Regions from separate parts of the Lysinibacillus sp. UBA5990 genome, predicted to be linked through region 1. Evidence: riboswitches for the same ligand, from Rfam matches in the RefSeq annotation. Region 1 holds a riboswitch; each other region holds the start of a gene.
What was found. Region 1 has a riboswitch for S-adenosylmethionine ahead of metK (methionine adenosyltransferase). Riboswitches for the same ligand answer to the same signal wherever they lie in the genome.

Region 1 (5,349 bases):
TGCATCAGGAATGAGCACATGATAGCCCATATCGTAAAATTGTTTAGCATACTTAGTCATTTGTGTACCATCACTTGAATAGCCATGGAAGATAATTGCCCATTTGTCCGTGGGCTGGCTGTTTTGGATAGCGTATGCATGCAGATTAAGAGAATCAAAGGATTGAATTGACTTCTCCTCATAATGCTTGTTAAACCATTGCTCACGTTCCTCTTTCTCTTTAGCCTCATTTGAATTGCTATCGATTAAATTATGGGGGGCATCTAGAACAGCTGTCTTATCAGTATCCGGATTTAATGCCAAATTATAAAAGTAGTTGCCTGCAAAAAAACCAGCACCAATAAATAATGCCAATAATATAGTAATGATTGTTACTAGTAATTTGTATTTTCTTTTCATATGTATCTCCCTAAATTAGCTTCATTTATATTTTTTGGGAAAGAAAAAGAGAACGAATCATATCGTTCCCTTTTCTTGTTCTAGTCGTTATTTTAATGGACCACCAAGTGTAGTGATGGCTTCAGAAACGTTTGCAAATTTCTTAAAGTTTTCATTAAATAAGCCTGCAAGTTCAGCAGCTTTTGCATCGTATGCAGCTTTATCTGCCCATGCTTCACGAGGATTTAACACTTGTGAAGGTACACCTTCAACGGCTGTTGGGATGTGTAAACCAAACACAGCATCTTGTGTCGTTTCAACATTTGTTAATTTACCATCGATAGCTGCGCGTACCATTGTACGTGTATAAGAAAGTTTCATACGGCTACCAGTACCATATTCGCCACCAGTCCAACCAGTGTTCACTAGGAATACTTGTGCGCCATGTTCGTCAATTTTTTGACCTAACATTTCTGCATAAACTGTTGCAGGAAGTGGAAGGAATGGAGAACCGAAGCAAGTAGAGAATACTGGTTCTGGCTCTGTTACACCACGTTCAGTTCCTGCAAGTTTTGAAGTGAAACCACTTAAGAAGTGATACATAGCTTGCTCTTTTGTTAATTTACTGATAGGAGGCAATACGCCAAACGCATCAGCTGTTAGGAAGATGATTGTTTTTGGATGACCTGCTACAGATGGATCAACAATGTTTTCGATGTATTGAATCGGATAAGCTACACGTGTATTTTCTGTTAATGAACCATCATCATAATCACAAATACGAGTTTCTGGATCAACAGCTACGTTTTCTAAAACAGAGCCGAAGCGGATTGCATTGTAGATTTCTGGTTCTTTTTCAGCAGAAAGGTTGATTGTTTTTGCATAGCAACCACCTTCAATATTGAATACACCATTTTCAGACCAGCCGTGTTCATCGTCACCGATAAGCTTACGGTCTGGATCAGCGGATAATGTTGTTTTACCAGTACCAGATAGACCGAAGAATAATGCTACGTCGCCAGCTTCACCAACGTTTGCTGAACAGTGCATAGAAAGGATACCTTGTTGTGGTAATAAGTAGTTCATAATACCGAAAATAGATTTTTTCATTTCACCAGCATATTCAGTACCACCAATTAAGATAATTTTCTTTTCAAGTGATACAATGATGAATGTTTCAGAAGCAGTACCGTCAACCGCAGGATCTGCTTTAAAGTTAGGAGCTGAGATGACAGTGAAGTCTGCAACATGCGAAGCTAATTCGTCTTTAGTTGGACGGATAAATAATTGATGAGCGAAAAGGTTGTGCCAAGCGTATTCATTAATAACCTGGATGCTTAATTGTGAATCTTTGTCAGCACCAGCAAAGCCTTTGAATACAAATAATTCATCTTGTTCTTTTAAATATTTTATTACTTTTACATACAGGTTATCGAACACTTCAGAGGAAATTGGTTGATTGACTTTACCCCAGTCAATTTGATCTTTTGTGCTTTCTTCTTCTACTGTATATTTATCTTTAGGTGAACGACCAGTGTATTTGCCAGTTTCTGCACGAACTGCGCCATCTACTGTTAACATTGCCTCACCACGAGAAGTAGCTTTTTCTGCTAATTGTGGTACTGAAAGTTGAACGTTAATGTTACCGCCGCTTAATAATTCCTTCAGTTCGTTTGCAATTTCTACTGAATTCATCGATTAAATACCATCCTTTTTTATAGTATTCCCTTGATTTAGAGGGATTTTTTCTTAATTTCAAAAATAGTATAACACAATTGGTTAAATAATCTATACTAATTAAGAAATTATTTTAGAGTTTTTATTACTTTTCAATAAACTGACAAAAAATAATGTTTTTCGAGTAGAAAACATTCAATGCTACAGTAAATTGTCTAAAATTTGAGCCACACATATGTTACCACAAGATGCTAGGTATGTTGTAGGGATTAATTTTCTTCTGTTTACATCATCACCCAAGAATGAAAATTTTTATGGTGATTATTTGTTCCTTCCTTACTATACAGTAATACATAAGAAAATATTTGACAACGTTCTACCTTTTCAGTAACATGAAAATTGAACGGATACTCTTATCCCGAGCTGGTGGAGGGTCAGGCCCTGTGAAACCCGGCAACCTGCATGAATTATTTCACGACATGCGTTGGTGCCAACCTGATGCAAGGGAAAATCCCTTGAACGATAAGAGTGAAAGGTAACGAAGTCATTATTCCTTTCCTCATGTATAGTAACGTGAGTAAAGGATTTTTTTATTGTTAAAAATCAATGTAAAGGTAAGTATATGTAGTTCTTTCCTTATTATAATGACGGATCTTTCGAAATCCTCGTGTTAAAAGTAGCAGTTATTTTTTCACGTAAAGTGAAATGACAACAACAGCGGCTTGAGAGTTCAATCCTTAGGAGCGGACTTGACATGGGTAATGAGTACCGTATTCAAATACTTTTTGTAAGAGTAATAGGAGGAAAACTAAATGACAAAACGTCGACTGTTTACATCAGAAAGTGTAACAGAAGGGCATCCAGATAAAATTTGTGACCAGATTTCGGATGCCATTTTAGATGCTATTTTAGCAGAAGATCCAAATGCACGTGTAGCGTGTGAGACAACCGTAACAACAGGATTAGTATTAGTAGCGGGAGAAATTACTACTTCTACTTATGTAGATATCAAAGGTATTGTACGTGATACTGTGGCAGAAATCGGATATACACGTGGAAAATATGGCTTTGATGCTGAAAACTTAGCGGTACTTGTAGCAATTGGTGAGCAATCTCCAGATATTGCTCAAGGTGTTGACCAAGCTTTAGAGGCTCGTGAGGGTTCTATGACAGATGCAGATATTGAAGCAATTGGTGCAGGGGACCAAGGCTTAATGTTTGGCTATGCATGTAATGAAACACCTGAGCTAATGCCATTACCAATTAGCTTAGCTCATAAGTTAGCACGTCGTTTAACTGAAGTTCGTAAATCTGGTGAGCTAGCTTACTTACGCCCCGATGGTAAAACACAAGTAACAATTGAGTACGATGACAATAACGTACCTGTACGTGTCGATACAATTGTTATTTCAACACAGCATGATGAAGAAGCAACACTTGAACAAATTCAGGCTGATCTAAAACAACTTGTGATTGCTCCTGTGGTGCCAAGCGAATTATTAGATACAAACACAAAATACTTTATCAATCCGACTGGCCGTTTCGTCATTGGTGGGCCAAAAGGAGATGCTGGTTTAACGGGCCGTAAGATAATTGTTGATACATACGGTGGCTATGCACGACACGGTGGCGGTGCATTCTCAGGTAAGGATGCAACAAAAGTTGACCGTTCAGCTGCCTATGCGGCACGTTATGTAGCTAAAAATATTGTAGCAGCTGGTTTAGCAGAACGCGCTGAAGTACAACTGGCTTATGCAATTGGCGTGGCACAGCCTGTTTCCATTGCTGTTGATACATTTGGTACAGGAAAAGTGAAGGAAAGCGAAATCGTAGAATGGGTTCGTGAGCTATTTGATTTACGCCCAGCAGGTATTATTAAAATGCTTGATCTTCGTCGTCCAATTTATAAACAAACTGCAGCCTATGGTCACTTTGGTCGTACAGATTTAAATGTACCATGGGAACAAACTGATAAAGCTGACGCATTACGCGTAAAAGCACGTCTGTAAACTATTGTGCTAAAGTGCTGAAGTCGTTAGAAAATTATTCTAATGTATTATGAACAAAAGGGGCTTTTCTGCCCCTTTTGTTTTTTTGCAAAAATGCCTCGCCTTTATTCCTTGAAAATTGTCATGGAAAGCGGGGGATTTTTTATAATGGATCAATTTCTTTATAAGCTTTTATTTTTGTAGAGATTTATAATACTGACCTTTTTCTGCGTATTCACGTACGATACGTTCCATATCCTCTTTATCTTCAGCGTTTAATTCTCGGACAACTTTCGCTGGACGACCTAATGCTAAGCTATTTGGAGGTATGACTTTACCAGGAGGCACGAGACTTCCGGCTCCAATAAATGCACCCTCTCCAATCTCTGCTCCGTCTAAAATAATGGAGCCCATACCGATTAAGGCATTTTTTCGAATGGTACAGCTATGTAAAGTTACTTGGTGGCCTACTGTTACCTCATCTTCAATAATGAGTGGAAACCTAGGACTTTGATGTAAGCAGCAAAGATCTTGGATACTTACCCGTTTACCAATAATTGTTGGGGAAACATCGCCGCGGATCACGGTATTAAACCAAATAGTTGTTTCAGCTCCAATTGTTACGTCTCCAGTAACAGTTGCGTAATCGGCAATAAAAACAGATGGATCGATCTTTGGTGTTTTATCTTTAAATGGATAAATCATGAGAATCGCCTCTTTTCTTTCTGTAGATATAGTATTATCGTATCAAATACGCAACTTTAAGGAAATATAAAATTAAAATGTGCTGTTATTTCGATATAATCAAAGTGTAATTATTTTTTAGGAGGACTATGTGAATGTGGAAATGGGAAGCTGATGGACAAGCAAAGGCTGTGATTGCTATTCTTCATGGTGCTTATGAAAACCACCGTTGGTATGCATGGCTTATAGAAAAATTAAGAATGGAAGGCTTCCACATAGTCATGGGGGATCTACCGAATCATGGCATCAATGCAAGATTTGCGCGTGTCCATGACGAGGACTTCAAATTGTACAATAAATATACAAGAAATCTCATTGAGAATGCCTTTTCATATAATTTACCAACCTTTGTAATAGGGCATGGACTAGGCGCTACTTTAGTTCTTCATACCATGCAAAAGAAAAAGTATGAGTGTGCAGGTATTATTTTGACATCACCCTGGCTGCATTTGAAGCTTTTACCAGGTAAATTATCAAATGCTTTAACGAGTTTGAGTGCATTAACAGCAAATGTTAAATTGACTCATGACCTGACATTTGAGACATTAACACGCAGTGTTGA
Region 2 (5,349 bases), on a different contig from region 1:
CAAAACGTGCTTTTGAGTTAGCGGTACAATATACAAACCAACGTCAGCAATTTAAAACAAAGCTTTCTGACTTCAACCTTACAAAAGAAAAATTATCAACGATGGCTTCTCAATTGTATGCATCCGAATCATTAAACTATCGTACTGTTGGTTTATTTGAAGATCGTTTAAGCCAGCTAAGTCCAGAGGAGCAAAAGGAAGGAAAAGTGATTGCAGGTGCTATCGCTGAGTATGCGATTGAATGCTCAATTGCTAAAGTATTTGGATCAGAAACATTAGATTATATTGCTGATGAAGCGGTACAGTTACACGGCGGTTATGGCTTCATGGCTGAATATGAGGTAGAGCGTATTTACCGGGATTCTCGTATTAATCGAATTTTTGAAGGTACAAATGAAATTAATCGCATGATTGTACCAGGTACATTTATGAAAAAGGCACTAAAAGGTGAGCTGCCATTATTACAAGTTGCGCAAAATCTACAGCAAGAGCTTCTGATGTTAATGCCGGAGGATATCGGTACAGAGCCACTAGCTCAGGAAAAATACTTAGTGAAAAATGCCAAGAAGATTGCTGTATTAGCGGCAGGCTTAGCAGCACAACGCTTTGGTGCGAAGTTAGATCAAGAGCAAGAAGTTTTAGTGAATATTGCTAATATCGCTAATCAATTATTTGCAATGGAATCAGCTGTATTACGTACAGAAAAAGCGATTGCTCGTGATGGCGTTGAAAAAGCACATCAAAAATTGCTATACACTCAAATTTTCTGCCAAGAAGCATTTGCTGAAATCGAAAAAGAAGCAAAAGATACAATTCTTGCGTCCGCAGATGGTGATGCAGCACGTATGACTTTATCTGCATTACGGAAATTAACGCGTAACAATCCATACAACCTAATTACGAAGAAACGTGAAGCATCTGTGAAATTAATTGAAGCAGAAAAATATATCGTTTAATCGTATAAAAAAACGCTAGCTATCCGTAAATGGGTAGCTAGTTTTTTTGTTCCAGATAAATTTGTGAAAGTAACGGATAAAAATACAAAACCGATGGATAGACTTACGTAAATGAGCGAAGTTCCACCATTCTAAATGATTATGATGGTATACTACAGAAAAAGACAGTAGAGGAGCATTTTTATGACGATTCAGTTTTTCCATTATCCAAAATGTACAACATGTAAAAAAGCACAAAAGTGGTTAAATGATCATGACGTTTCCTATGAAGAGGTACATATCGTAGAGCAGCCACCAACAAAGGATGAAATAACAGCTTTATGGCAAGCAAGTGAACTACCTTTGAAAAAGTTTTTTAATACTTCTGGCATGAAGTATCGTGACCTTGGTTTGAAGGACAAGCTAGCTGATATGACTGAGGAAGAACAGCTTGAGCTACTAGCTACGGATGGTATGTTAATAAAACGTCCCATCGTAACAGATGGAAAAAAAGTAACTTTAGGGTTTAAAGAATCCGATTTTGAGCAAGCTTGGTTATAACCGTTTTTATCCTTGTTTTTATAGGAGAAGTATGGCACACTGAAAGTGAATATATTACATAATTATGGAGGGGTTTTTTGCATGAGCACACCGAAAGACTTACGTTACTCTGAAGAGCATGAATGGGTAAAAGTAGAAGATGGAAAAGTACGTATTGGTATTACGCACTTCGCACAATCTGAATTAGGAGATATCGTTTTCGTTGAACTTCCACAAGTTGGCGATGAAATCAAAACAGATGATCCATTCGGTAGCGTAGAATCAGTAAAAACTGTTTCTGAATTGTATGCACCAATCTCAGGTACTGTAGTGGAAGTAAATGCAGATTTAGAAGATAGCCCAGAATTCGTAAATGAATCACCATATGAAAAAGCATGGATGATCGTCGTAGAGCCTGCTGATGCATCAGAAGTTGATAAACTTATGACAGCAGAACAATACGAAGAGATGACTGCAGAATAAGACAAGCCATAATCAAAAAACGTCGGAAACTACCGGCGTTTTTTATTATATAATAATGTATAAGTGGGTATGTCTAAATGGAGGTGGCGTAATGTTCGATGGGAAATGCTTGATAGTAGAAGGACGCTCAGATAAGCTACAAATTGAGCCAATTTTGAACGAGAATGTTACAATACTATGTACGAATGGAACAATTGGAGTGCATCAATTAGAGGAGCTAATAGACCCCTATGAGGGCTGCGAGCTATTTACTTTTTTTGATGCTGATACTTCAGGCGATAAGCTACGCGCTTTAATGGACAGACATTATCCGGAAGCGGAGCATTTACGTACAATGCCGACATATAAGGAAGTAGAAACAACACCAAGAAAAGTGTTAGCAATGATTTTACTGCGTGCGCATTTCTCAATCCATAATGAATATATTTTGTAAGGTTGCGTGAACTAAATGGAAGAATGGTCAAAAGAGCAGTGGGAGACGGCTTTACAGTCGGGAGAAAAAGCTGCGTTTTATTTATATACACCGATGTGTGGTACATGTGCAGTGGCATCGAAAATGATGTCAATTGTAGAACAACTATTACCTCACCTAAAACTAGGGAAAGCAAATATTAATTTTTTGGAGCAAATTGCTATTGAACATCAAATTGAAAGCGTCCCTTGTTTACTTGTTTGTGATGGCGGCAAAGTGACAGAAAAGATTTATGCTTTTCAATCCGTACCATTTTTGTACGAATTGTTAAAAAAATCAATTGACTGAACTTTATTAGCGTGGTAAAGTAACAAATATATTACTAAAACATTAAATATATCGAACTCTTATGAAGAGCGGCGGAGGGAAGTGCCCTATGAAGCCCGGCAACCATCACATAGTGAAAAGGTGCCAAATCACCCAAAGATTTTTCTTTGAAAGATGAGAGAACGGTTCAACGTATAATACGTGACCCCTTCTACTTGTCTATGAGTGAAGGGGTTTTTTTATATAAGAAAAGGAGTATTCGCTATGATACAGCTTCAAAATATAACGAAGAAATACAAAACAGCAAATGGCGAATTAACGGCAGTCAAAGATGTTAACCTTACTATTAATAAGGGTGAAATTTTTGGCATTATCGGCTATAGTGGCGCTGGTAAAAGTACCATGATTCGTTTACTTAATGGTTTAGAGAAACCAACAGCAGGAACAGTAACGGTGAACAATCAAGAATTTTCATCGATTAAAGGTCAAAAGCTTAGAGCAGCTAGACAAAAGGTTAGTATGATTTTTCAACATTTTAACCTACTTTGGTCGCGAACAGTTGCAGAAAACATTGCCTTCCCATTAGAAATTGCAGGTGTATCAAAAGCTCAACGTGAGGCACGGGTGAAGGAATTGATAGCACTTGTTGGCTTAGAGGGTCGCGATCAAGCATATCCATCACAGCTGTCTGGTGGACAAAAGCAACGTGTAGGGATTGCACGAGCATTAGCAAATAATCCAGAGGTTTTACTATGTGATGAGGCAACATCTGCACTAGATCCTGAGACAACAGATGCAATTCTTGATTTACTGGTGGATATTAATGAACGTTTAGGGTTAACGATTGTCCTCATTACTCATGAAATGCATGTCATTCGCAAGATTTGTCATCGTGTAGCAGTGATGGAGGCAGGCGAAATTGTAGAGCGTGGAGAAGTATTACAAGTTTTCCAGGCTCCTCAGGCTGCCATTACTAAGAAATTTGTAGCTCAAATTACAAATACAAAGGAAACACAGGATACAGTAGAACAAATCAAAGCAAATTATCCAACTGGACAACTTGTCAAATTGATTTTTGTTGGTGAAAAAACAGAACAGCCAGTTATTTCACATCTAGTGAAGCAATTCGATGTGGAAGTAAGCATTGTACACGGAAATATTTCACAAACGAAAAATGGTGCATATGGTACCCTCATTGTGCAAATTGACGGGTCCAAAGCAAACGTGACTGAAGCCTTAAGCTATTTAAATACAGTGGAAGTACAAACGGAGGTGATTGCAGATGCTAACTAATCTCTTTCCGAATGTAGACTGGGATAGCATGTGGCAGGCTACGTATGAAACATTATATATGACGGCCATTTCTACAGTTATTACATTTATTCTTGGGTTAGCCATTGGGATCGTCCTATTTTTAACAAGTCCGAATCAGTTATGGGCTAATAAAATTGTTAGCTTTTTAACAGGGTCGCTCGTTAACATATTCCGTTCTATCCCATTTATCGTGTTAATTATTTTATTAATTCCATTCACTAAGTTTTTACTAGGTACAATCCGTGGAGCTAATGCTGCTTTACCAGCTTTAATTATCGGTGCAGCTCCGTTCTATGCGCGTATGGTATTAATTGCGTTACGAGAAATTGATAAGGGTGTTATTGAAGCAGCTCGTTCAATGGGGGCTAAAACAGCCACAATTATTTGGAAAGTTCTGATCCCTGAATCCTTACCAGCACTTATTTCAGGTATTACAGTTACGGCTGTAGCACTTGTCGGTTATACAGCAATGGCAGGAATAATCGGTGCAGGGGGTCTTGGAAACTTAGCCTTCTTAGACGGTTTCCAAAGAAATCGCCAAGATGTGACATTAATGGCAACTATTTTGATCTTAGTAGTAGTCTTTATCATCCAATGGATTGGTGATTTCATTACAGAAAAAATTGATAAACGTTAATAAAACTGAGGTTATTCCGGTTCTTGCCGCTAACATATTTTTATCAAAATAAAAGGAGTGTCATAAATGAAAAAGTTATTAACAGGATTATTTTTATCAATACTTGTACTAGCTTTAGCAGCTTGCGGTACTGATAAAAAAGAGGATGCAAATTCAGCATCTGGTGATAAAACAGATAGTAAAGAAAACGTTACTTTAACAGTGGGAGCTTCTAATACACCACATGCAGTAATTTTGGATAAAGCAAAACCGATTTTAGCTGAGAAAGGTATTGACCTAAAAGTAGAAACATATACAGACTATGTGCTACCAAACCAAGATTTAGAATCAAAAGATTTGGATGCAAATTACTTCCAACATATTCCGTATTTAGAGTTGCAAATTAAAGACAATGGCTATGACTTCGTCAATGCTGGTGGTGTTCATATTGAGCCAATCGGTATTTATTCTAAAAAATATAAATCTTTAGAGGAACTGCCTGAAGGTGCATCAATCTTACTTTCTAATTCAGTATCAGATCATGGTCGTATGCTGTCATTATTAGAAGCTAAGGGCTTAATTAAATTAAAAGATGGTATTGATAAAACAGCAGCAGAAATTAAGGATATAGAAGAAAATCCTAAAAACTTTAAATTTGATGCGAATACTGCACCAGAAATGCTTGTACAAATGTACGAAAACGACGAAGGGGACGCAGTGCT
Region 3 (5,349 bases), on a different contig from region 1:
TATGAGATTACCGTTCAAATAGTTGATCCTAGTGAGGTTTCCATGCGACAAGCTTCCACTCAGCGCTCCCCTGTTATCAGCTACCATTCTAGAGGGGAAACAATTTTTGAAGCCATCCGCAAAATGACGACCATTGCTGCACGAAAACCATATTTTGCCCATCTACGGGTAGTCGTTTTAGGTGAAGACCTCGCTAAAGAGGGAATCAGTGACTCATTAGATTTAATTTCACGAGACCATGAGTTTAGAAAGGATTTCGATGTCATAATGTCTCATGAAGCTACAGCTAAGGAAGTGTTAAATGTGCTAACACCTATCGAAAAAGTGCCTGCTAATAAAATTTTAAACTCCCTCAATGTTTCTGAAAAAGTTTGGGGCTCTACGATTGCTATTAATATAGACGAATTGGTCACTAGGCTCAGTGAAAAGGATAATGGGGTTTTGATTTCTGCGATTGAAGTTCACGGGGATAAACAGTTAGGTGCCGAGCAAACAAATGTCCAACGTGTTAAAACACCCGTGTTGTTAAATTATGCAGGGTTAGCCGTCTTTAAAGGGGATCGATACATTGGTTTACTTTCAGAGGGTGAAAGTAAAAGCATTAGTTTCCTTAGTGACAAAATACAAAGTACGATCGAAATCGTCACCTGTCCAAAGCAAGGTACACTCTCGACTGAGATTACGAAATCCTCCACAAAAGTAAAGGGGTCATTTAAAAATGGGAAACCGCAAATTGATGTCCAAATAAATGTGGAACAAAATGTAGGAGAGGTCGAATGTGATATCAATCTAACGAAAAATAAAACGGTGGATTATATCAATAAAAAGACAGCACAGGGCATCGATGAACGTATTGAAAAAACATTAGAAAAAATTCAACAGCAATACCAAGTGGATGTTTTAGGCTATGGTGATGCCCTACATCGTGCAGATGCTAAACAATGGAAAAAAATCAAAAACGATTGGCCAAATATCTTTCCTGATCTACCAATCCATGTTCATGTAAAAGTGACAACACAAGGTTTAGGCACAATGCAAAACTCATTATTAAAAAAGCCAAAGGAGGGATAGTGGATTGGTACTAGCAATAGCCATCTTAATCATTTCAATCATTATTGCGTTACTATATATCCCGAAACTCAAAAAGCAACAAGAGACCAAAACCATTCTTGTTTTTTCAATCCTATTACTAATTGGAACAGCGCTTAATATGGGCATTGCTCTCAAAATAGATATCCCGAGTCCTCTAGATTTTATAACCTTTATTTTTACACCAATTAAAGATTTTATCGTTTCACTCACAAAATAGTAGATACATCGTCATGAAAAGGAGGACAATTATATGGAAAAAGAAGTAATTAGTTCAAGACAATTTACAATTATCACATTCCTCCTTTCTATCGGTACTGCCATCTTAATCATCCCTTCAAGTATTGCAAGCTCTAGTAAGCAAGATGCGTGGATTGCTGCAAGTATTGGTATTGTCCTTAGTTTGCTTGTTGTGAAATTATTTGTGACGTTAGGCGACCAAACACCGACACTGAATTTTATTGAAGCAAATGAAAAACTTCTCGGGCGCTTTTTTGGAAAAATCACAGTGGTGTGCTTCCTTTCTCTTACCCTATTTGCGGGAGGAGAATTACTGTATTTTATTGGTGCTTTTATGAAAACAGAGGTAATGCCGGAAACGCCTACTATGGCATTTGCCTTGTTGTTTATTATTATAATTATGTATGCTACCTATTTAGGGATAGAAAACTTTGCTCGTTCAGCAGAAATACTTTTCCCTATGTTTGTCTTAATTTTTATTTTCTTTGTTGTCAGTATCACCCCACAAATTAAGTTTGAAAATATACAACCGATTATGGAAGCATCCAAAACATCCATCTTATATAGTATCATCCGCTTTATAAGTGTCTTTTCTTTTTCGTTAGTTATGTTATTAATGATTTACCCTGCTAGTGTCAATGTCCAGCAATCCTCAAAAAAAGGATTTTACATAGGCATGCTTCTCGGTGGATTTGTTCTAGTAACATTAATTACTCTATCCATTTTAGTCTTAGGGCCAGCCAACACGGCTTCGCGATCTTTCCCTAGCTATGCCCTAGCACAAAGAATCTCTATCGGAAATTTTTTACAGCGCATTGAAATTATCATGGCTTTTATGTGGATTGTATCCATTTTTATTCGAACGTTTATGTACTTCTATACAACTGTTGTTGGAATTGCACAAATTATGAAATTGAAGGATCACCGCCCACTAATCCTACCAATGGGTATTATTATGGTCGGACTTTCGCAAATTGTTCACCCAGACATCGTCCATTCCAACATTTATAATGATGAGATTTGGCCAATTTATGCATTTGTTTGCACCATATTATTACCCATACTTCTCCTCATTGTAGCTGTTATACGTAATCGAAAATCACTAGATAATTCAACTGAAATGGGTCATGCGGATTCTAATGAGGGGCAAATGACTGATGCAAGGAATGCGGTTTCTAATCAAGGCAATCAGACAAAACCTGGTAATATGGATTCCCTTCAGGAGAATCAGGTGAAACCAAATAATAAGGATTCCAATCAGGATATTCAGACGAAACCTGCTACTATGAATTCCAATCAGGAGAATCAGACTAACGATGCTAATACAGATAGCACTCAAGACAATCAGGATAATCAAGAAAAAACAGATAATCCAGTTTCTACTCAAGACAATCAAGATAAATCTGCTACGTCGAATTCCAGCCAAGTGATTCAGTCTGAAGCTGGCAACGCTACATCCAAACAGGACGATCAGGCGACTCCAGATAAAACGAGTTCTGACAAGAAAAATCTAGAATAACAAAGTCTAATTCCTTGCTGCTTAGTGAAGAAATTAGACTTTTTCAGTGTTATTTAAATATGATATTCAATTTCGTCTACAAAGTCCCATTCATATGGTGTCTCTTGGTATACGTAGTAGTTCAACCAGTTGGAGAACAATAAATGCGTATGGGCACGCCATGTATTCATCGGTGCCTTTGCTGGATCATCATTTGGGAAGTAGTTTACTGGAACGTCTATATGGATGCCCTTGGCAACATCGCGACTGTATTCATCGGCTAATGTTGTCGCATCATATTCTAAATGTCCAGTAATCATAATGTTTTTATTATCTTTTGATTGCACGATAAATACACCCGCATCCTCTGAATAGGATAATAAGCGTAAGTCTGGATGATTGCGAACCTCGTCAATCGAGACAGATGTATAGCGAGAATGAGGGGCTGTAAATAAATCACTAAAGCCTCGTACTAAATCTACTGTTAAATCAGTAATCACATGAGAATAAACGCCGGAGCATTTAGCAGAAAGCTCGACCTTTCCAATCCCATAATGATGATATAGCGCAGCCTGTGCCCCCCAACATATATGTAGCACGGATGTCACATTCTTTTTAGACCAATCCATAATTTCAGCAATTTCCTGCCAATAGTTAACCTCTTCAAACGGCATTTTTTCTACAGGAGCACCCGTAATAATCATACCATCATAGCGTCGATGACGAATTTGGTTAAACGTTGTGTAGAATAATTGCAAATGAGATTTACTCACATTTTTAGATTCATGAGTAGCCGTGTTTAAAAAAGTAATATTCACCTGTAATGGTGTATTTCCTAGTAATCGTAGTAATTGTAGCTCCGTTTTTTCTTTTTCGGGCATCAAATTTAAGATTAATATATTTAATGGACGTATTTGCTGTGTTCTCGCACGGTCCTCTTCCATCACGAAGATTTTTTCCTCACGTAAATGTTCTCCAGCAGGTAAATTTTTCGGAATATTAATTGGCATCTTGCGTTCCCCTCTCTTTTTTGCTCCTTTTTCGAAAAAATTAAAAAATCCTCCACATTCCATATGAGATAGAATGAGAAGGATTTTTTTCACGTTCACTCTTATCTCTCAAAGGAAAAACCTTTGCTGGAATTAGCACCTTTCTAACATTTGTTAGAGGTTGCTGAAGCGTCATCGGGCCAAATCCCTCTGCTTCTCTTGATAAGATTATTTAATTATCTTGAATTGTAACATGGACTAGTTAGAATATCAATAATTCATAGAATATTTTGTTATTCCTATGCATGTTCTCCCATCATTTGATAAACACTAAGCTTGCTGTATATGGTTATTCTACATGAAATTTTATGGTAAACATGCCGGTATTATGTTACCATATATCTTTAGTAATAGAGAGGAACGTGAATACTTTGATTAATATTGAATTTCCAAAACCAGATGTAGTCATTCGCCAACGCGAACAAGATGTAAAACCAGGTGATGTCCCAATTACACCATACTTTGGTTTCATCGACTTCCACAAAATCACACGTGATAAAGGCGGTATTTTCTTATTTTATAATGAAAAGAATGAGCTATTATTTGTCGGTAAAGCACGTAAAATTCGCCAACGAATTAAAAAACATTTTGAAGACAATGTATCTCCGATGAAAAACTATCGTGACGAGGTCTTCAAAATTGAAGTCTATGAAGTAGAAGATCCTATGGAACGTGAAATTTATGAAACGTATGCGATTAATACGTTCCGCTCCAAATACAATGTAGATAAAGTATTTTATTAATATCAACAAAAACCGAAATCTCTTTTTTAGGGATTTCGGTTTTTTATTACATCATAGTAATACGATCTATCGGCATGCTTTTTCCGTTAATATATAGTTCAATAATCGTCAGCTCCGGGCTTTTGTTGATAGCATAGACATACGGTTGAGCTTCTTTCTTTTGCTCGCTTCCTTCCTTGAAATGAATGACTAACCGATCTTCATTTGCTGCCGCGCTTGCTAGCACATTTCCTTTCGAAAACATGACAAGATAGTACGTCATGTTATCTTCATACAATAACTGAATTCTGTCTTTAGCTATAATATGTTGTTGGATATGGTCAGGAACGATTGTTAGCTCCTGAATCTTAGGAGAAACCGGCAGCGGTGCAGAATCACATCCGCCAATTAAAAATAAACAAAATAATACTGGCAACATCCATTTTTTCAAGATGCTCCCCTTCCCTTATAACTACTCTAAGAAAAATGCTTTACGTTCTTTAGCAATCCAGTCCTCAAGCTCTTTATCATCACGCTTCACTAGTCGATTGATAAGAACATCATGCCAAATATAATCCTCTAATAAATAAATATGCACTGGATCATTCGTTATAAAAGCTGTTTCCTGGTTCGACGGCGAGTGACCATAAATCATTTCTTGTCCATCAACCGATAAAATAAACCAATGAGGTGTAGAAGTCTTTCTCGTATAGTGAGTGGCTCTGTGCTGATCGATAGATGCCAGATGTTC
Region 4 (5,349 bases), on a different contig from region 1:
AGATGATACACCTGTCAAAGTCACAACCTCTTCGTTTGTTAAATAACGATTATTTTTTCTTAATAAAAAATGATGCAGTTCTGAAAAAATATCCTCTTCTCTCACATCTATCTTTTTTTGAAATAGCAACATAACTAGTCCTCTCCTCGTCACATCAATTCATGCTTTCTTTAATGGTTATAGGTTGTTCATCATATTTATAATTTTCCCAACGATTCCGTGCTAGCTTTCGATATTTTGGCGAGACATTCTTATCGGCAATTAATCTTGAAAATCCTTTTTTAGCTTCTGTCATATCACCAAGTCGGAGGCTTAGCTCGGCATGTAAAAATTGAATTCGCTCTCCACCTTCCTGGTTAGATGCAAATGATTTACTGTAAAAATCTCTAGCGGCAAAAAGGTAGCGTTTTTCTGATTCTTCGTCGTTTTTTAAACGATATAACCAGGCAATTTTTAATGCGAAATTTGCCATCAAAAGTGATTCTTCCATTGATGCGCGAGATACTAGGTAGGCCAGCTTAAAGCTTATAATGGCATCATCGATTGTACGTTCCTGACAGATATTCATAGGTTTCTGTAACTCTTTAATGTATAGTTCATCTATGAGCTGCATGAAAGGTCCGTATGTCCGCGTCATGGATTTATGGAAAGCAAACCCACAATGTGGGCACACAGCAACTTCATACAGCAAAGGGTTTAGGCCATCATAGACGGGCATGAAATCTGTTTGTTCCTCGATAATTTTATATCGATTTGGGCGTACTTTATACGTTGTAAAATGCTTTTTGCAAAATTTACAATCTACGCTACTTTCATAGTAGTAGATGTTAAATGCCATAAGAATCAACTCCTTTGCATGCTCTAGAATTATTATTTCTTTTGTTCTATTTATACGCAATCGATAATCGTTCAATGTATTTAATTCATTATCTATCATTTTAACAATTCTGTGTTCTTTGGTATACTCCTTTAGAATTATTAAATTAAAAATAATTCTTACATTTTTAGTTAAATATCATTAGAAATAAGCATGTAATAGTATTTATCGGTGTACTTAAAGTAAGTTATATAGTTCGAGTGGATTTTGTCGAATTATATACAATTTATTTTATAGACAATTCGAATTGTATAGTTCAAAAGTTTGGTGTGAAAGGGTGGAGGAAATGACATATAAAATAGTATTTTTTGATGTGGACGGTACTCTGATCAATTATGAGAATGGCGCTGTGGAAGAAAGTACAAGGCAGGCCATTCACCTACTACAGGATAAAGGGATTCATCTAGTGGCTGCGACAGGAAGGCCGTTATCCATGTGTGATGAGCTGAAAAGTTTGGGGATTGAAACCTTTATTACAGCAAATGGAGCATATGTAAAGCACAAGGATGTTGTCATACATAAAATTCTGATTGATAAGGGCATTGTTCAAAATGTTCAAGCTTTTGCACAGCAACAACAGCATTCCTTAACTTTTTTTACCGAACAACTTACGATGAATGCTATACAAAATCCGTTAGCCTTAAGTGCGATGCAAGAGACATTGTCTTTACGTGATTTTCCCGTTAGAAATGACAGCATTATAGATGAAGAGGTTTTTCTTATGTGTCTCTATGCGGATGAACAGGCTGGAAAAAGATTAGCTTGTCAATTTTCGAATATATTACAGCAACGATGGCATCCTTATATTGTGAATGTCTTACAGCATGATGTGTCCAAATCGATAGCTGTAAAGGCTGTACTAGATTATTTTGAGATTAATTCTAAGGATGCAATTGCTTTTGGAGATGGAGAGAATGATATAGATATGCTAGAGCAGGTTGGCCTCGGAGTTGCCATGGGAAATGGTAGCCAAGCTCTAAAAAATGCTGCAGATTTTGTTACAAAGAAATCCATTGAAGGTGGCATAGATTTTGCTTTACGTCAGTTACACATTATTTAACGATATATAAGGTAGTAAAGTGGATGCTTGAGAAACTCTTTGGATGATGGTTATGAATGTATAGAACAATGTGTTAGGTGGTTGGATAATGGCACAGCATGTGCAATCTCTAATTGAACATTACGGGTATTTTGGCATCATTGTGATCCTAATTGGAGGCATTGTTGGGTTGCCACTTCCTGATGAAGTATTTTTAACATATGTAGGTTATAGTGTTTATCGAGAAAGTCTTGAACATATCCAAGCGTTAGTAAGCGCTCTGATTGGCGCAATGGGAGGTATTACGTTAAGCTACTATATCGGCCGCCGATTTGGTTTACCGCTCTTGCAGAAATATGGGCCAAAGATTCATATAACTGAGCAAAAAATTGATTTTACTAAAAAATGTTTAAGAAAGTGGGCCCTTTTTTATTAATCGTTGGCTATTTTATTCCAGGTGTACGCCATCTGACAGCCTACATTGCGGCTATTAATAATTATCCATATAAGAAATTCGCTTTCTTTGCTTATACAGGAGCATTTATATGGACTTTCACATTTATAACATTAGGAAAAGTATTGGGGGAGAAGTGGCGTTTTGTTGGCTACTATTTGTCCCATTACAGTATTTATGTCATCTTATTGTTTGTCCTTGTCATGTTAATGGTTTATTATCTATTAAAAAAAAGAAACGTACAAAAGTAAAGTCGGTATGATTCATACCGACTTTTTGTTATGGCAAAATGGCAAATGATCGTACGGGGAATCCAGATGCTTTTTCAGGCTTAGGTACAATATTAAAAATAATAGCCCCTTTTGGAGGAAGCTTGTCCAAATTAGTCATAAGCTCAATTTGATAAGTGTCTTGATCAAGGACAAAATATTCTCCATCCAATTTGCCGCTTTGACGAAAATCAGTAGCAGAATCGGTATCAAAAGTTTCGTGACCGATTGCACTTACTTTACGTTCCTTAAATAAAAATTGTAATGTCTCCAAGCCCCAACCCGGAATATGATTATGGCCATCCACATCTTTATTACTGAAGGCTTCTTTATCGGGCCAACGCTTACTCCAATCTGTTCGCATTGCCACAAAAGTACCTTCTTCTATTTGTCCATATTGTGCCTCGAATTCTAGAATATCTTGTACACTGAGCGTAAAGTCATGATTACTAGTAGCCTCTTGTGATTTATTAATAACGATAAGCGGGAGAACGAGCTCCTTAAGCTCTAGTTCATCTAGAAAACGAGTATCTCTTACAAAGTGAATAGGTGGGTCAATGTGTGTTCCATATTGTCCGGGGAAAGTAAACTGCTGTGCGAAAAACCCATCATCATGAGAGAATAATGTTTCAAATTTAGCATCTTCAAACATGAAAAAATGAGGTGAATTTGGGCCGAAGGTATGTGTCAAATCGACCCATTGTTTTGATTTTAGTAAGTGCAATGCTTGTAAAAGTTCGTTAGACATTTAATTTCCTGCTTCCTAAAAGTAATGGTAAATAAAAAAGAGTCCTCTATAGAAGAGGACTCCCGGAATCAAACATGGGTAGTTCGCCTTCTCATCTTTCAGGCTTAGATTTTGCCAGAAGGAATTAGCACCATACTGATTGAGCTGGTTGCTGAGACTTCATCGGGCCGATCCCTCCGTCTCTCTTGATAAGAAATAGAATATAAGAATTTTCAGAAATAATATTACGATTACTTTAGCATATATTTTTATAGTTTACAACTTTGATAGGATTACAGGGTTAAAAATTTTATTTACCAATTCAAAATTAACGTTACTCTACAGCAACCACTATCCATGAGCTGTATTCTAAAATTGTCTGGTGTATAGTTGGTTTCGAATTTTGTAGTGATGCCTGTGGATGTAATCAATTTTTCGACCTCTGTTTTATTTGAAAGTTGTGCAGCATTTTTTAAATCATGCGCAAATTGTTGAGAACTATCAATTTTATCCGTAAGTAATTGCGCTTGCTGCATAATCGCCTTTATCCGCGTAGCTGAAGATATTAGTTTTTGTGTATTTACAGGGGGAAAGGGACTATTACTGGTCGGCATTGCTAAATGTTGAGAAAAAGGTCTAGCTGCAAGGTGATGGGCTGTCGACGGTATTGGGTAATGGTAGGGGTGAACAAAATACGGATAAGGATTATAATACAATTCAGTTCCTCCTATCCAAAAGCTGATATCTTATCTTATGTATCATGATCTTTTTAGGTGTTTGGATAAAAATATTCCTGTACAGGGTGTAAAATATAATATGTTAAATGACATGCTAAACAAAAAAGGAAACCATGGCGTGCTTCCTTTTTGTACTTTAACCAAGAACATTTAAAACATCATCTATTTTTTTGCTATGTGATAGGATTCCATAATTCATCCACGTTAAAAAGTCGACCTCATAAACACAGCTAGTCTTAACTGCACTTAGGTTTTTCCACACAGAAGATTTTAAAATAGTACGCTCTTCATGTTCATAAAAGGAGTGCTGCTTGTCAAAGGTGATAAATAAATGATCAGCGTCTAGTTGTAGCAGCTGATCTAATGTCAGGTGAGCTTTACGCTGATTAAGCGGTATTTTCCATACTAATGGATGAGGCGTTAAGCCTAAGTCTCGGTATAGGATTGGCCCTGTATAACCGCATTCAGGGCCGGCATACAGCGTAATGCCAATGGCTGAAATGCGAAGAAATGCCACACTTTGCCCGTAAACGGATTTACCGAGAATTCGTCGAGCCTTTTGTACCTTATCCTCATATTCCGTGATAATATCTTGCATCATAGCGGTTTTCCCTGTTAAGTCAGCAATTTTAAATAGGGTCGATTGCCAATCCTCCCCAGGGTGGTTTAGGTGACAGATTGGGGCCAGCTTATTTAAATGTAGGCAAGTTTCCCAACGCTCTATACCAGCATCTAACATAATTAAAGTTGGTTTATAGTGAAAGAGGCGATCCACTTCTCCGTACTGTACATCAATATCGGGCACATCCTGCAAACCTAAATAGTCTTGTTTTCCCCACTTGGAATGACTGAATTGAGCAATGGGTGTAATACCTAAAGCTACAAAGAAGTCCTCTAAGAACGGTGCGAATACACGTACATTATTGCTCTTACTTCGTCGGTATTGTCCTGGGGAAATTCCTACATGCTCTTTAAAACGACGATTGAAATAATATTCGTTATTAAAGCCAATGGACTGACTAATTTCAAATACACGATCATTAGTTGTCATTAATAACTGTTTGGCTTTTTCAATACGTATACTATTTAAATAATGAAGAGGAATCTGCCCCGTAATATCTTTAAAAATACGAGAGTAACTCCATCTTGGCACATCTGCCAGCTCTGATAACTGTTCAACAGTCCAATCTCTTCCAAAGTGTTTGTGCAAATATTGGATAGATTGCTTTACAGATTGACGATCATT

Region 2: linked by a shared signal. The riboswitch ahead of B3D94_RS03245 (methionine ABC transporter ATP-binding protein) and the one ahead of metK (methionine adenosyltransferase) in region 1 are both predicted to bind S-adenosylmethionine.
Region 3: linked by a shared signal. The riboswitch ahead of metA (homoserine O-acetyltransferase MetA) and the one ahead of metK (methionine adenosyltransferase) in region 1 are both predicted to bind S-adenosylmethionine.
Region 4: linked by a shared signal. The riboswitch ahead of B3D94_RS01855 (cyclase family protein) and the one ahead of metK (methionine adenosyltransferase) in region 1 are both predicted to bind S-adenosylmethionine.

The regions. Positions count from the first base shown of each region.
Region 1 is NZ_DJAY01000011.1:35,706-41,054, forward strand. Features, by position in the region: gene B3D94_RS07695 (alpha/beta hydrolase) at 1-399, opposite strand, end outside; gene pckA (phosphoenolpyruvate carboxykinase (ATP)) at 487-2,073, opposite strand; SAM riboswitch class I at 2,466-2,584, shown strand; gene metK (methionine adenosyltransferase) at 2,868-4,064, shown strand; gene B3D94_RS07710 (gamma carbonic anhydrase family protein) at 4,236-4,748, opposite strand; gene B3D94_RS07715 (alpha/beta hydrolase) at 4,883-5,349, shown strand, end outside.
Region 2 is NZ_DJAY01000005.1:71,414-76,762, reverse strand. Features, by position in the region: gene B3D94_RS03270 (acyl-CoA dehydrogenase family protein) at 1-956, shown strand, start outside; gene B3D94_RS03265 (arsenate reductase family protein) at 1,140-1,496, shown strand; gene gcvH (glycine cleavage system protein GcvH) at 1,578-1,958, shown strand; gene B3D94_RS03255 (hypothetical protein) at 2,050-2,391, shown strand; gene B3D94_RS03250 (thioredoxin family protein) at 2,407-2,718, shown strand; SAM riboswitch class I at 2,775-2,878, shown strand; gene B3D94_RS03245 (methionine ABC transporter ATP-binding protein) at 2,962-3,990, shown strand; gene B3D94_RS03240 (methionine ABC transporter permease) at 3,980-4,648, shown strand; gene B3D94_RS03235 (MetQ/NlpA family ABC transporter substrate-binding protein) at 4,715-5,349, shown strand, end outside.
Region 3 is NZ_DJAY01000015.1:1,522,443-1,527,791, forward strand. Features, by position in the region: gene B3D94_RS20130 (Ger(x)C family spore germination protein) at 1-1,071, shown strand, start outside; gene B3D94_RS20135 (hypothetical protein) at 1,076-1,309, shown strand; gene B3D94_RS20140 (GerAB/ArcD/ProY family transporter) at 1,343-2,848, shown strand; gene metA (homoserine O-acetyltransferase MetA) at 2,902-3,837, opposite strand; SAM riboswitch class I at 3,936-4,045, opposite strand; gene B3D94_RS20150 (nucleotide excision repair endonuclease) at 4,248-4,619, shown strand; gene B3D94_RS20155 (hypothetical protein) at 4,666-5,049, opposite strand; gene B3D94_RS20160 (TrmB family transcriptional regulator) at 5,071-5,349, opposite strand, start outside.
Region 4 is NZ_DJAY01000003.1:83,423-88,771, forward strand. Features, by position in the region: gene B3D94_RS01835 (hypothetical protein) at 1-132, opposite strand, end outside; gene B3D94_RS01840 (DUF2225 domain-containing protein) at 155-838, opposite strand; gene B3D94_RS01845 (Cof-type HAD-IIB family hydrolase) at 1,164-1,937, shown strand; partial or broken gene B3D94_RS01850 (DedA family protein) at 2,026-2,621, shown strand; gene B3D94_RS01855 (cyclase family protein) at 2,650-3,387, opposite strand; SAM riboswitch class I at 3,476-3,582, opposite strand; gene B3D94_RS01860 (hypothetical protein) at 3,681-4,082, opposite strand; gene B3D94_RS01865 (helix-turn-helix domain-containing protein) at 4,240-5,349, opposite strand, start outside.